2 regions of the Streptomyces sp. NPDC059567 genome follow, and region 2 is predicted to be linked to the other one. Evidence: predicted binding sites of a transcription regulator. Region 2 holds the regulator's gene; the other holds the start of a gene.
What was found. The regulator HspR, encoded in region 2, represses chaperone genes until heat shock. The targets are predictions, from matches to a motif close to TTGAGNNNNNNNNNCTCAA.
Positions count from the first base shown of each region.

Region 1: a site for HspR is predicted at 4,133-4,151, ahead of lon (endopeptidase La). Genes of this name have one in related genera too.

Region 1 is NZ_JBHWBS010000041.1:45,803-52,034, reverse strand. It holds gene ACFVZW_RS19805 (ABC transporter ATP-binding protein) at 1-409, opposite strand, end outside; gene ACFVZW_RS19800 (zf-HC2 domain-containing protein) at 487-1,389, opposite strand; gene ACFVZW_RS19795 (RNA polymerase sigma factor) at 1,386-1,958, opposite strand; gene ACFVZW_RS19790 (hypothetical protein) at 2,024-2,602, opposite strand; gene ACFVZW_RS19785 (hypothetical protein) at 3,090-3,269, shown strand; gene ACFVZW_RS19780 (GNAT family N-acetyltransferase) at 3,408-4,013, opposite strand; gene lon (endopeptidase La) at 4,174-6,232, shown strand, end outside.
Region 2 is NZ_JBHWBS010000028.1:53,824-60,055, reverse strand. It holds gene dnaK (molecular chaperone DnaK) at 244-2,088, shown strand; gene grpE (nucleotide exchange factor GrpE) at 2,088-2,753, shown strand; gene dnaJ (molecular chaperone DnaJ) at 2,784-3,971, shown strand; gene ACFVZW_RS15590 (heat shock protein transcriptional repressor HspR) at 3,976-4,434, shown strand; gene ACFVZW_RS15585 (hypothetical protein) at 4,493-4,966, opposite strand; gene ACFVZW_RS15580 (helix-turn-helix transcriptional regulator) at 4,972-5,955, opposite strand.

The DNA of each region.
Region 1 (6,232 bases), on a different contig from region 2:
CGGCCCGCCGGACCATGCCCCCGGACAGCGTCCTGAGCCGGGCGTCGATCCGGTCTGCCAGGCCCACCCGCTCCACGGCGCGCTCCACGGCGGCCGGGGCGCGGTCCGCCGGCACCTCCTTGAGCCAGGCCACGTACGCGACGAACTCGCGGACCGTGAAGCCGGGGTAGTACCCGAACTCCTGTGGCAGATAGCCCAGTCGGCGGCGGATCTCCGACCGCTCGCGGTGGGCCCCGGCGTCCCGGCCCAGGAGCTCCACCCGGCCGCCCGACGGGGCGGCCACGGTTGCGAGGACCCGGATGAGGGAGGTCTTGCCCGCGCCGTTCGGGCCGAGCAGGCCGTGAATGCCGGGGCCGAGGGTCAGATCGAGGCGGTCGAGCGCGACGGTGCGGCGGTGCCGGACGGTCAGCCCGGTCGCCGCGACCGTCGTGAGCGCGGAGGCCGGCGTGGACCGCGTGCTCCATTCGGTCCGTGTGCTGCGTGTGGTCACCGGGTCTCCAGGTGGTCGAAGGAACGACGTCGAAGGGCCAGCAGCCCCGCGCAGACGACGGCGGCCGCGGCCCAACCGCCCTGAACGGCCGGGCCCGAGAGGTACCGGGCCAGCTCGGCCGTGGCCCCCGGCTGCCCGAGCACCGGCCCGGTCACCGCGAGCAGCCAGCCGCCGGCCAGCGTGCCCGAGGCCGCCCGGCACCCCACGAAGGAACCGAGGGCAAGGGCCGCCAGCGTCAGCGCGAGCGCCGGCAGCAGCCAGGCCGCGGCGCCCGGCACGCCGGTGACCGGCGGCAGCACCGCCCCGGCCGCGGTCAGCACCGGCACGCACACACCGAGCACGGCCGCCGCCCGGGTGAGCAGCAGACGCAGCCCGCCGGAGGGCGTCGCCACGCCGATCTCGTACATCGGGTCGGCGTGACGTCCGTACGAGACGGCCACCCCGGCGAGCGGCAGCACCGGGGCGACGGCGAGCAGCACCGGCCGCGCATCCCGGAACCCCCCGCCGTACGCGAGCCCGACGGCGGCGGCGACCACGACGAGCACCGCCACCAGCCATGCCCCGCGCAGCGCGGGGCCGACGGCCCAGAGCACCCGCGCCCAACGGGAAGCGGGGGAGAGGCGGCGCCCGCCCGTACCGACGCTCGAACTCACGCCCAGCCGCCAGGGCACTCGGCCCCGGCGGGCGGTCGCATCCGCGCGTACCGTCTCCAGGAGCTGCGCGCGTACGTCCGCGAGGACCGGACCCGAGCCCGCCGCGCGGACCGCCGCGGAGACGCGGACCGCGCAGCCTCCGCACACCTCGACATGCTTCTCCAGGGACCAGGCGTCGGGCTCGGCCGCCGAACCCGACGCGTACCGGGCGGCCAGCGAATCGGTCACGTGCCACGGCGCGGTCATGCGGTGCCTCCCAGGGCGTGCGGGCCGAGGGCGGCCCGCAGTTCGCGACGGGCCCGCAGGGCGCGGGTCTTCACCGTGCCCTCCGGTATCCCCAGCAGCCGGGCCGTCTCCCGCGTGGTCAGCCCGTCGACGACGGTGGCCCGCAGGACCTCGCGCAGCTCGGGCGAGATCCGGTCGAGCGCGGCGCCGACGTCCCCGTACTCCAGTCCCGCGAGGACCCGGTCCTCCGCGGAGGGGACGGGGGCGATCGGTTCGGGCGCGGCGCGCTCCGCACGGGCCCTGGCGCGCTGGGCGTCCACCAGGCGGCGCGCGGCGACGACCCACAGCCAGCCGCCGGCCTCGCCCCGGCCGCGGTGGGAACCGGCGGAGCGCCAGACCGTGACGAAGGTGTCCTGGAGGACCTCCCGGACGGTCTCCTCGTCCGTGCAACGCCGCGCCAGCCGGGCGTGCAGCCATCCCGCGTGCCGGTCGTACAGCACGGCGAGCGCCTCGGCGTCTCCTCGGGCGACCGCGCGCAACAGCGCGGAGTCGTCCCGTTCTTCTCCCCGTTCGGGGCGCAACAGTCTCACGCCCCACTATCGCTCGCAGGGCGGTCGGCGGTTCACGCCGTGTCCGAACCGGGGCTCGGGAGGGCTCAGGGGCCGGTCGGCGGGCCGCCGTCGGGGAGGGCCGAGAGGACCCGCTGCAGCGCCGCGGAGCGGTCGCCGTCCGCGCTGACGACGACCCGGTAGTCGTACGTGACCACGTAGGTGAAGCCGTCGTGCACCGGCTCTCCCGACGGTCGCGCGGGCACCTTCGCGTAGGCCGGGTCCTCCAACGCCCCACGCAGTTCCGCGACTTCGGCGGGCGTCATGCGGCCGCTGCGCGGGGACTCGGTGCCGGAGCGGGTCGTGTAGCTGCCGTCGTAGTGGACGGTCAGCTGGTTGTCGACGCCCGCCAGACCGCCACTGACGTTCACCGTCACCAGGACCTCGCGCGGACCGTGCTCCTTGTTCTTCGTCACGGTCCCGTCCGAACTCGTCGGAACCGGCGGCGCGGTGCCCCCGGTGCCCGTCGGCACCGGCTTCGTCGTGCCGTCCTGGGTCGCGACCGGGGGCTTCGGAGTGTCCTGGCCGCCGCAGCCGGCCACCGCCAGCACCGGGAGCAGTACCACCGACGCGGCCCGGATCCGTCCCGCGTACCGCCTCCTGCGCATCACGTCCCTGAGCATCATGGGTCCGAGCATCCCCTCAGCCGAGCCGATTGACCAGGGCCTTGTGCAGGGCGTCGAGGCGGGGGCCGCGCGGTCCGCGGCGTACGGCGAGGTCACGGCGTCGACACAGGCGCGGCACCGTTCGAGGTGGGCCTCGGCATGGCCGAGGACATCGTGGGAGAGCTCCCCACGGGCGTACGCGGCGACCCAGGGCTCGGGAGATGGCGCTGTGGGGCGCCGGGTGCCATGGAGGTCGGGCCGGTCGTGGGGGGCGAGAGCTCGGTCATGCGAGGGCTGCTTTCGGGAGTGGGGGCGAGGATGCCGTGGCGAGCGAGCGGGTCAAGGACGGGGGCGCGGGACCCGGTCCCGGCCACGGGCTCGGTCCTGGACGTCGCAGACACCTCCTCCCGGCGTACCGTCCGGTGATTCGGCCTCCCGCTGGGCCACGAGCCACTCCCGCAGCCGCGGGCGGCGCGGGCCTTGACAGATACGCGAAGAGCGGGCCCGCGTGCCGGGAGAACAGTCGAGACAGGGCGTCCTTGTCGCCGTCGGCGACGGCATGGACGAGATGGGTGTCGCAGGCGACCTCCTCGGCATGGTCCACGTCGCCGTCGGCGGGCGGCCCGCCGGGGCTCCTGTCCTCGATGCACTGCCCGCACCCGGGGTAGCTGGTCGTCACGACGACTGAACGCGCCGGGCGGGTATGGAGGTTGCAGTTCCGCGCACCTTTCCTTCACACCTCGCGGAGCACCGGGTGAACCGGGGGCGCGCGGTGCGCATCCTCGCGCCTGCCGGCCCCGGCTTCGGACCACGCGGCCCCGGCTCTTCACGCGCCCCGGACGATCCCCGTCAGCGGGCCCTCGTGGCGCCAGCCCAGGGAGTCGTAGAGCGCCAGGCCGTCCCGCGTCGCCGACAGGACGCCCGTCACCGCTCCCGCCTGCGCGCCCGCCGCTTCGAGGGTGCGCATCACGTTGGCGCCCAGGCCGCGGCGCCGGTGCTCCGGGTGGGTCTCGATCTGGTCGGCGACCGCCGTCACACCCGTCGGCGCCAGCCGGCCGGAGGCGGCGAGCGTGCCGTCCGGTGCCACGATCCGGACCCGTATCACCCCGTCCCGGGTCTCCGTCGTCCGCGCGTACCCCTCCGGCGCCGGCGGCCGCGCGCCCGCGTCCAGCGCCTTGGTCATCATGAAGCCCGGATCGTCCGGGACGGTCCACCCCGGGGTGATCCACTCCGCGACCTCCTCCGGCCCCGCCATCACCTTCAGCCACGCGTTCGGCTCGGTGATCTCCGCGCAGAGCTTGCCCACGGAGATCGCGTCCGGCGCCGGCAGCACATGCCGGAAGACGTGCGTCGGCAGGCCCACGTCGATCCGGTAGCCCCAGGGCTCGACGACGGCGGGCGGGGTGCCGCGCGAGACGGTCCAGCCGGCCACCCACGCGGATGTAATAGACGCCATATCCATGGAGGTATTACACGCCATCCTTCACCTGGGTGGGAGAGCGATCGCTCAGAGCGAACGGGGCCGGGGGAACATTCGGCGGCTCACGTGCATTGAGTCCACATAGCTCAACTTGACTGCCGAAGGGGAGATCATGGCTTCGACGTCCTCACCGCTCACTCTGCCTGTGCTGCCGCTCGACGACGAGGTCGTGCTGCCCGGAATGGTGGTGCCGCTGGACCTGTCCGACAACGACGTACGCGCCGCGGTGGAGGCCGCCCAGGCCGCCGCGCGATCCGATACGGGCAAGCCCAGGGTGCTCCTCGTGCCCCGCATCGACGGGACGTACGCCGGGACCGGCGTCCTCGGCACCGTCGAGCAGGTCGGCCGGCTGTCCGACGGCGACCCGGGCGCGCTCATCCGCGGCCGCGGCCGCGTCAGGATCGGCGCCGGCACCACCGGCCCCGGCGCTGCCCTGTGGGTCGAGGGAAGCGTCGTCGACGAGACCGTGCCCGATCCGCTGCCCGGAGCCGTGACCGAACTGGTCAAGGAGTACAAGGCTCTGGCCACCAGCTGGCTGAAGAAGCGCGGCGCCTGGCAGGTCGTGGACCGGGTCCAGCAGATCGACGGCGTCTCCGCGCTCGCCGACAACTCCGGCTACTCGCCCTTCCTCACCGTCGAGCAGAAGGTCGAACTCCTGGAGACGGCCGACCCGGTCGCCCGCCTCAAGCTCGCCACGGCCCAGTTGCGCGAGCACCTGGCCGAGCAGGACGTGGCCGAGTCCATCGCGAAGGACGTCCAGGAGGGCGTCGACAAGCAGCAGCGCGAGTTCCTGCTGCGGCGCCAGCTGGAGGCCGTACGCAAGGAGCTGCGCGACCTCAACGGCGAGACGGACGGCGACGAGTCCGACGACTACCGGGCGCGCGTCGAGGCCGCCGACCTGCCCGAGAGCGTGCGCGAGGCGGCCCTCAAGGAGGTCGAGAAGCTGGAGCGGTCCAGCGACCAGTCCCCGGAGGGCTCCTGGATCCGCACCTGGCTCGACACCGTCCTCGAACTGCCGTGGAACGAACGGACCGAGGACCAGTACGACATCCAGGGCGCCAAGGCGATCCTCGACGCCGAGCACGCGGGCCTGGAGGACGTGAAGGAGCGGATCACCGAGTACCTGGCGGTGCGCAAGCGGCGCGCCGAGCGCGGTCTCGGCGTGGTCGGCGGCCGCCGCGGCGGCGCCGTCCTGGCCCTGGTCGGTCCGCCCGGTGTCGGCAAGACCTCGCTGGGCGAGTCCGTCGCGCACGCGATGGGGCGGAAGTTCGTCCGGGTGGCGCTCGGCGGCGTACGGGACGAGGCGGAGATCCGCGGCCACCGGCGTACCTACGTCGGCGCGCTGCCGGGCCGGATCGTCCGGGCGATCAAGGAGGCCGGGTCGATGAACCCGGTGGTCCTGCTCGACGAGATCGACAAGGTCGGCTCCGACTACCGGGGCGACCCGGCGGCCGCGCTCCTGGAAGTCCTGGACCCGGCGCAGAACCACACCTTCCGGGACCACTACCTGGAGGTCGAACTGGACCTCTCCGACGTCGTCTTCCTGGCGACGGCGAACGTCCTGGAGGCCATCCCGGAGGCGCTGCTCGACCGGATGGAGCTGGTCAGGCTCGACGGGTACACGGAGGACGAGAAGGTCGTCATCGCCCGTGACCACCTGCTGCCCCGGCAGCTGGAGCGGGCGGGCCTGGAGCCGGGCGAGGTGGTCCTGGAGGACGCGTCGCTGCGGAAGCTGGCGGGGGAGTACACCCGTGAGGCGGGCGTACGGAACCTGGAGCGGTCCATCGCGCGGCTGCTGCGGAAGGTCGCGGCGCAGCACGAACTGGGCGACCGTGAGCTGCCGTTCTCGGTCGGCGTGGGCGATCTGCGCGGGCTGATCGGCCGCCCGCACCACGTGCCCGAGTCGGCGCAGGACCCGGCCGAGCGCCGCACCGCGGTGCCGGGCGTGGCGACCGGACTGGCCGTCACGGGCGCGGGCGGTGACGTCCTCTTCGTGGAGGCCTCGCTCGCCGACCCGGAGACGGGCGCGGCCGGTCTCACCCTCACCGGTCAGCTGGGCGACGTGATGAAGGAGTCCGCGCAGATCGCGCTCTCCTTCCTCCGCTCGCACGGCGCGGAGCTGGAGCTGCCCGTGACCGGTCTCAAGGACCGGGGCGCGCACATCCACTTCC
Region 2 (6,232 bases):
ACACCCTTTCGAGTGACATTCATGGGATATTCGTGGGATATGCCCGCTATGCCCGGCAGGGGCACCCCGGACTCTCTCATGCGGAGGGGGGTCCGGGCAGGGAATGACGCGCCAGCGGCGTCTCTTTGAGCGGCTCCCAGGGTGAAGAGTTGAGTCGCCTCCACTCAGGTCTGTTGACGTGCCGAGGGTCGTCATGCATCCTTGAGTCAGTTCCACTCAAGTCAGTCAGCTGGAGGAATTGAAATGGCACGTGCGGTCGGCATCGACCTGGGCACGACTAACTCCGTCGTCAGCGTTCTCGAAGGCGGCGAGCCCACCGTCATCACCAACGCCGAAGGCGCCAGGACCACGCCGTCCGTCGTCGCCTTCGCGAAGAACGGCGAGGTGCTCGTCGGCGAGGTCGCCAAGCGCCAGGCGGTCACCAACGTCGACAGGACCATCCGGTCGGTCAAGCGCCACATGGGCACCGACTGGAAGATCGAGATCGACGGCAAGAACTTCAACCCGCAGCAGATGAGCGCCTTCATCCTGCAGAAGCTGAAGCGCGACGCCGAGGCGTACCTGGGCGAGAAGGTCGTCGACGCGGTCATCACCGTCCCGGCGTACTTCAACGACTCCGAGCGTCAGGCCACCAAGGAGGCCGGTGAGATCGCGGGCCTCAACGTCCTGCGCATCGTCAACGAGCCGACCGCGGCCGCCCTGGCCTACGGCCTGGACAAGGACGACCAGACGATCCTCGTCTTCGACCTCGGTGGTGGCACCTTCGACGTGTCCCTCCTGGAGATCGGCGACGGCGTCGTCGAGGTGAAGGCCACCAACGGTGACAACCACCTCGGTGGTGACGACTGGGACCAGCGCGTCGTCGACTACCTGGTGAAGCAGTTCGCCAACGGTCACGGCGTCGACCTGGCCAAGGACAAGATGGCTCTCCAGCGTCTCCGCGAGGCCGCGGAGAAGGCGAAGATCGAGCTGTCGTCCTCCACCGAGACGTCGATCAACCTGCCGTACATCACCGCCTCCGCCGAGGGCCCGCTGCACCTGGAGGAGAAGCTCACGCGCGCTCAGTTCCAGCAGCTGACCGCCGACCTCCTGGACCGCTGCAAGACGCCGTTCCACAACGTCATCAAGGACGCGGGCATCAACCTGTCCGAGATCGACCACGTCGTTCTCGTCGGTGGCTCCACCCGTATGCCGGCCGTCGCCGAGCTCGTCAAGGAGCTGACCGGTGGCCAGGAGGCCAACAAGGGTGTGAACCCGGACGAGGTCGTCGCCATCGGCGCCGCCCTGCAGGCCGGTGTGCTGAAGGGTGAGGTCAAGGACGTCCTGCTCCTCGACGTGACCCCGCTGTCGCTTGGTATCGAGACCAAGGGCGGCATCATGACCAAGCTCATCGAGCGCAACACCACGATCCCGACCAAGCGGTCCGAGATCTTCACGACGGCCGAGGACAACCAGCCGTCGGTGCAGATCCAGGTCTACCAGGGTGAGCGCGAGATCGCGGCGTACAACAAGAAGCTCGGCATGTTCGAGCTGACCGGTCTGCCGCCGGCCCCGCGCGGCGTCCCGCAGATCGAGGTCGCCTTCGACATCGACGCCAACGGCATCATGCACGTGACCGCGAAGGACCTGGGCACGGGCAAGGAGCAGAAGATGACCGTCACCGGTGGCTCCTCGCTGCCGAAGGACGAGGTCAACCGGATGCGCGAAGAGGCCGAGAAGTACGCGGACGAGGACCACGCCCGCCGCGAGGCCGCCGAGTCCCGCAACCAGGGCGAGCAGCTCGTCTACCAGACGGAGAAGTTCCTCAAGGACAACGAGGACAAGGTCCCCGGTGAGGTCAAGACCGAGGTCGAGACCGCCGTCGCCGAGCTGAAGGAGAAGCTCAAGGGCGAGGACACCGCGGAGATCCGTACCGCCACCGAGAAGGTCGCGGCCGTCTCCCAGAAGCTCGGCCAGGCCATGTACGCCGACGCCCAGGCCGCCCAGGCGGCCGGCGGCGACGCCCCGCAGGGCGAGGCCAAGGCCGACGACGACGTGGTCGACGCCGAGATCGTCGACGACGAGAAGCCGAAGGGCGGCGCTGTCTGATGACGGAGGAGACCCCGGGCTTCGACGAGCAGCCCGACGTCCCCTCCGGCGCCACCCCTGACGACGCCGCCGACGCCGCCGAGGCCCCCTCCACGGAGGAGGGCCCGGCGGCCCCGGCCGGGGACGCAAGCAGCAAGAGCTCGGCCGAGACCGCAGGTCTCACCGCCCAGCTGGACCAGGTCCGCAGCGCGCTCTCCGAGCGCACCGGGGACCTCCAGCGGCTCCAGGCCGAGTACCAGAACTACCGCCGTCGGGTGGAGCGGGACCGGGTCACCGTCAAGGAGATCGCGGTCGCGGGCCTGCTGACGGAGCTTCTGCCCGTGCTCGACGACATCGGTCGGGCCCGGGACCACGGCGAACTCGTGGGCGGCTTCAAGTCGGTGGCGGAGTCGCTGGAGACGGTGGCCGCCAAGATGGGGCTGCAGCAGTTCGGCAAGGAGGGCGAGCCCTTCGACCCGACGATCCACGAGGCCCTGATGCACTCGTACGCGCCGGATGTCACCGAGACGACCTGCGTGGCGATCCTGCAGCCGGGGTACCGGATCGGCGAGCGGACCATCCGGCCCGCGCGCGTGGCGGTGGCCGAGCCCCAGCCCGGGGCGACGCCGGCCGCGAAGGAAGAGAAGTCGGCAGACGAGGAGAGCGGTGGCCCCGAAGAGGGCTAGCGCGAAGATCGTCCGAGAGGAGGGACGTCGATGAGCACGAAGGACTTCGTCGAGAAGGACTACTACAAGGTTCTCGGCGTCCCCAAGGACGCCACCGACGCCGAGATCAAGAAGGCGTACCGGAAGCTCGCCCGCGAGAACCACCCGGACGCCAACAAGGGCGACACCAAGGCGGAGGAGCGCTTCAAGGAGATCTCCGAGGCGAACGACGTCCTCGGCGACCCCAAGAAGCGCAAGGAGTACGACGACGCCCGCGCGCTCTTCGGCAACGGAGGCTTCCGTGCCGGAGGCCCGGGCGGCGGCAACTTCAACTTCGACCTGGGTGACCTCTTCGGCGGCGCCCAGGGTCCCGGCGGCCCGGGCGGGGCCGGCGGCTTCGGCGGCGGCCTCGGCGACGTCTTCGGCGGACTGTTCAACCGGGGCGCGGGCGGCGGCGCGGGTACGCGCACGCAGCCGCGCCGCGGCCAGGACATCGAGTCCGAGGTGACGCTCAGCTTCACCGAGGCCGTGGACGGCGCCACCGTGCCGCTGCGGATGTCCTCACAGGCGCCCTGCAAGGCCTGTTCGGGCACCGGCGACAAGAACGGCACCCCCCGCGTGTGCCCGACCTGTGTCGGCACCGGCCAGGTCTCGCGCGGCGGCAGCGGATCCTTCTCGCTCACCGACCCGTGCGTGGACTGCAAGGGGCGCGGTCTGATCGCCGAGACCCCCTGCGAGGTCTGCAAGGGCAGCGGGCGGGCCAAGTCCTCCCGCACCATGCAGGTCCGTATCCCCGCCGGAGTCTCCGACGGCCAGCGGATCCGGCTGCGGGGCAAGGGCGCGCCGGGCGAGCGCGGCGGCCAGAGCGGCGACCTGTACGTCGTCGTCCACGTCGACGCCCACCCGGTGTTCGGCCGCAAGGACGACAACCTGACCGTCACCGTGCCCGTCACCTTCGACGAGGCGGCGCTCGGCGGCGAGATCAAGGTGCCGACCCTGGGCGGCCCGGCGGTCACGCTGAAGCTGCCCGCCGGCACCCCCAACGGCCGGACCATGCGCGCCCGCGGCAAGGGCGCGGTCCGCAAGGACGGTACGCGCGGCGATCTGCTGGTGACGGTGGAGGTCGCGGTGCCGAAGGAGCTCGACGACAAGGCCCGCGAGGCCCTCGAGACCTACCGTCAGGCGACGGCGGGCGAGGACCCCAGGGCAGAGTTGTTCCAGGCCGCGAAGGGAGCTTGACCCGATGGACAGCAGACCGGGACGCAGCCGCAATCCGTACGAACTGACCGACGAGACGCCGGTGTACGTCATCTCGGTGGCGGCCCAGCTCTCGGGCCTGCATCCGCAGACGCTCCGGCAGTACGACCGCCTCGGTCTGGTCTCGCCCGACCGCACGGCGGGCCGGGGCCGGCGCTACTCGGCCCGTGACATCGAACTGCTCCGCACGGTGCAGGCGTTGTCGCAGGACGAGGGCATCAATCTGGCGGGCATCAAGCGCATCATCGAGCTGGAGAACCAGGTCGCGGCGCTCCAGCAGCGGGTCGCCGAACTGTCGGCGGCCGTCGAGGGCGCCGCGTCGGCGATGCGTCAGCGCGAGGCGCAGGTGCACGCCTCGTACCGGCGGGACCTGGTGCCGTACACCGACGTGCAGCAGGCGAGCGCGCTGGTGGTGTGGCGCCCCAAGCGCCCCGGCGGCGAGTAGTTCTCGAGAACGGCGCGTAGGCCCCCTCCCACGGGAGGGGGCCTACGTGTGTGCGGGGCTACGGGGTGAGCTCGGCGATGATGTCCCCGAGCGTCTCCCACCAGGGCGCGGCGCCGGTGCCGAAGGCGGCGGCGAGGGCGGTGCCGACGGCCCGGTCCAGGGGCTCGGGCTCGGTTCCGGGAGCCCAGTCCTCGTCGACGCGGCCGTCGCCGGAGGACTCCAGGGTGCCGAGCGGGCGTCCGTCCCGGATCAGCCGGCTGTCGATGTAGCCGCACGGCACGAGCCGGTAGCGCACACCGCCGACACGGACGTCGACGCGGTACGAGCGCCGCAGGAGCCGTCCTCGCGAGGGCCGGATGCGGGCGGGCTCGCCGTCGACGGTGAGGGTGAGCAGGTCGCGCCTTCGGGTCCCGATGGGGATGTGCGGGTCGGGGGTGGTTCCCGGGGCCCGGACGAGCTCCACGGTCGGCATCCCGTGCGCGGAGACGCGCAGGGTTCCGGCCTGGTCGTCCAGGTCGATCTGTACGTACATGGTGGTCAGTGGTCCTGGTTCAGAATTCCGGACTGGGCGATGAGGTAGCCGAGTTGGGCTCGGCTGCCGCTGCCGAGAGCGGCGGCGAGCTTGGCGATGTGGGCGCGGCAGGTACGGACGTTCATACCGAGCCGGCGGGCGATGGCCTCGTCGACGTGGCCCTCGACGAGGAGCTTGGCGATGGAGCGCTGGATGCCGCTGATGCCGTCCTGGGTCTGCGCGTAGGGCACCTGCTCGCCGAAGGGGGTGGCGCGGGCCCAGGACTGTTCGAAGACGGTCGCGAGATACTCGACCAGGCCGGGATGGCGCAGTTCCAGGGCGACTTGGCGGTCCTGGCGGGCGGGTATCAGGGCCACCGAGCGGTCGATGATGATGAGCCGCTCGATGGACTCCTCCAGGGTCCGGACCTGGAGCCGGTCCATGCCGGCCTGTTCCAGATAGACCTGCATGCCGTGGCTGTGGCGGGCCGTGTGCTGGTAGAGGGTGCGGACGCGGACCCCGCGTTCGAGGAGCGGCTGGATGCGGTGGAGCGCGGTGTTGAGGGTGTGTTCGCTGCGTCCGCCGCCGGGCTGGATGGTCAGCAGTTCCTGCGAGCACTCGGCGGTGGCGCGGCCGAGGACGGCGTCGATGCGGTTGATGCCTTCGAGGACGGTGATCGCGTGGGTCGTCGAGGGGTCCTGGGCACTGATGGCCATGAACGGCTCGAAAACGCTGGAGAGTCCCAAGGCCAGGCTGCGGCGCTCCTGGATTTCCCGCTCCAGGGGGTGGACGAGCCGGGCCAGTGCCGCCGAGGGTGGGACCGGCCGCAGCCACGCGGGGTCGTCGGCGTCGGGGTGGAGAAGTGCCAGGTCCATGAGGCAGGGCGCGGCTTCTGCCTCGCTCCTGGTTATTCGCCCGGTACGCAACGCACTGGCGTACAAGTCCGATCCGGCTGCACAGAGATCGACATGACCGTGGGGATGTGTCGGTTCTGATTCGTTCTGCGGCATTTGAACACCCCCCAGGATCCTGTATTTCAGGAACATGATGCATTGCCCTGGTGGTGGAAGCGCAAAGACTGAGCCATCGTCTTGTACGCGGGGGAGAGGAAACCATCAAGTGAGGTCGAAGCCGCTCATGTCCAGAAAACTGCTTCGCTCGGTACTTGCTTCCGTCTTCATAGGGGCGGCGGCAGTGGGAGCGCTGGCCACCAGCGACCCGGTATGGGACAGCGCTCCTGCCAGTGTTGTCGCCGCTCCCGGTGATCCGGTGTGGGATGTCGCTCCC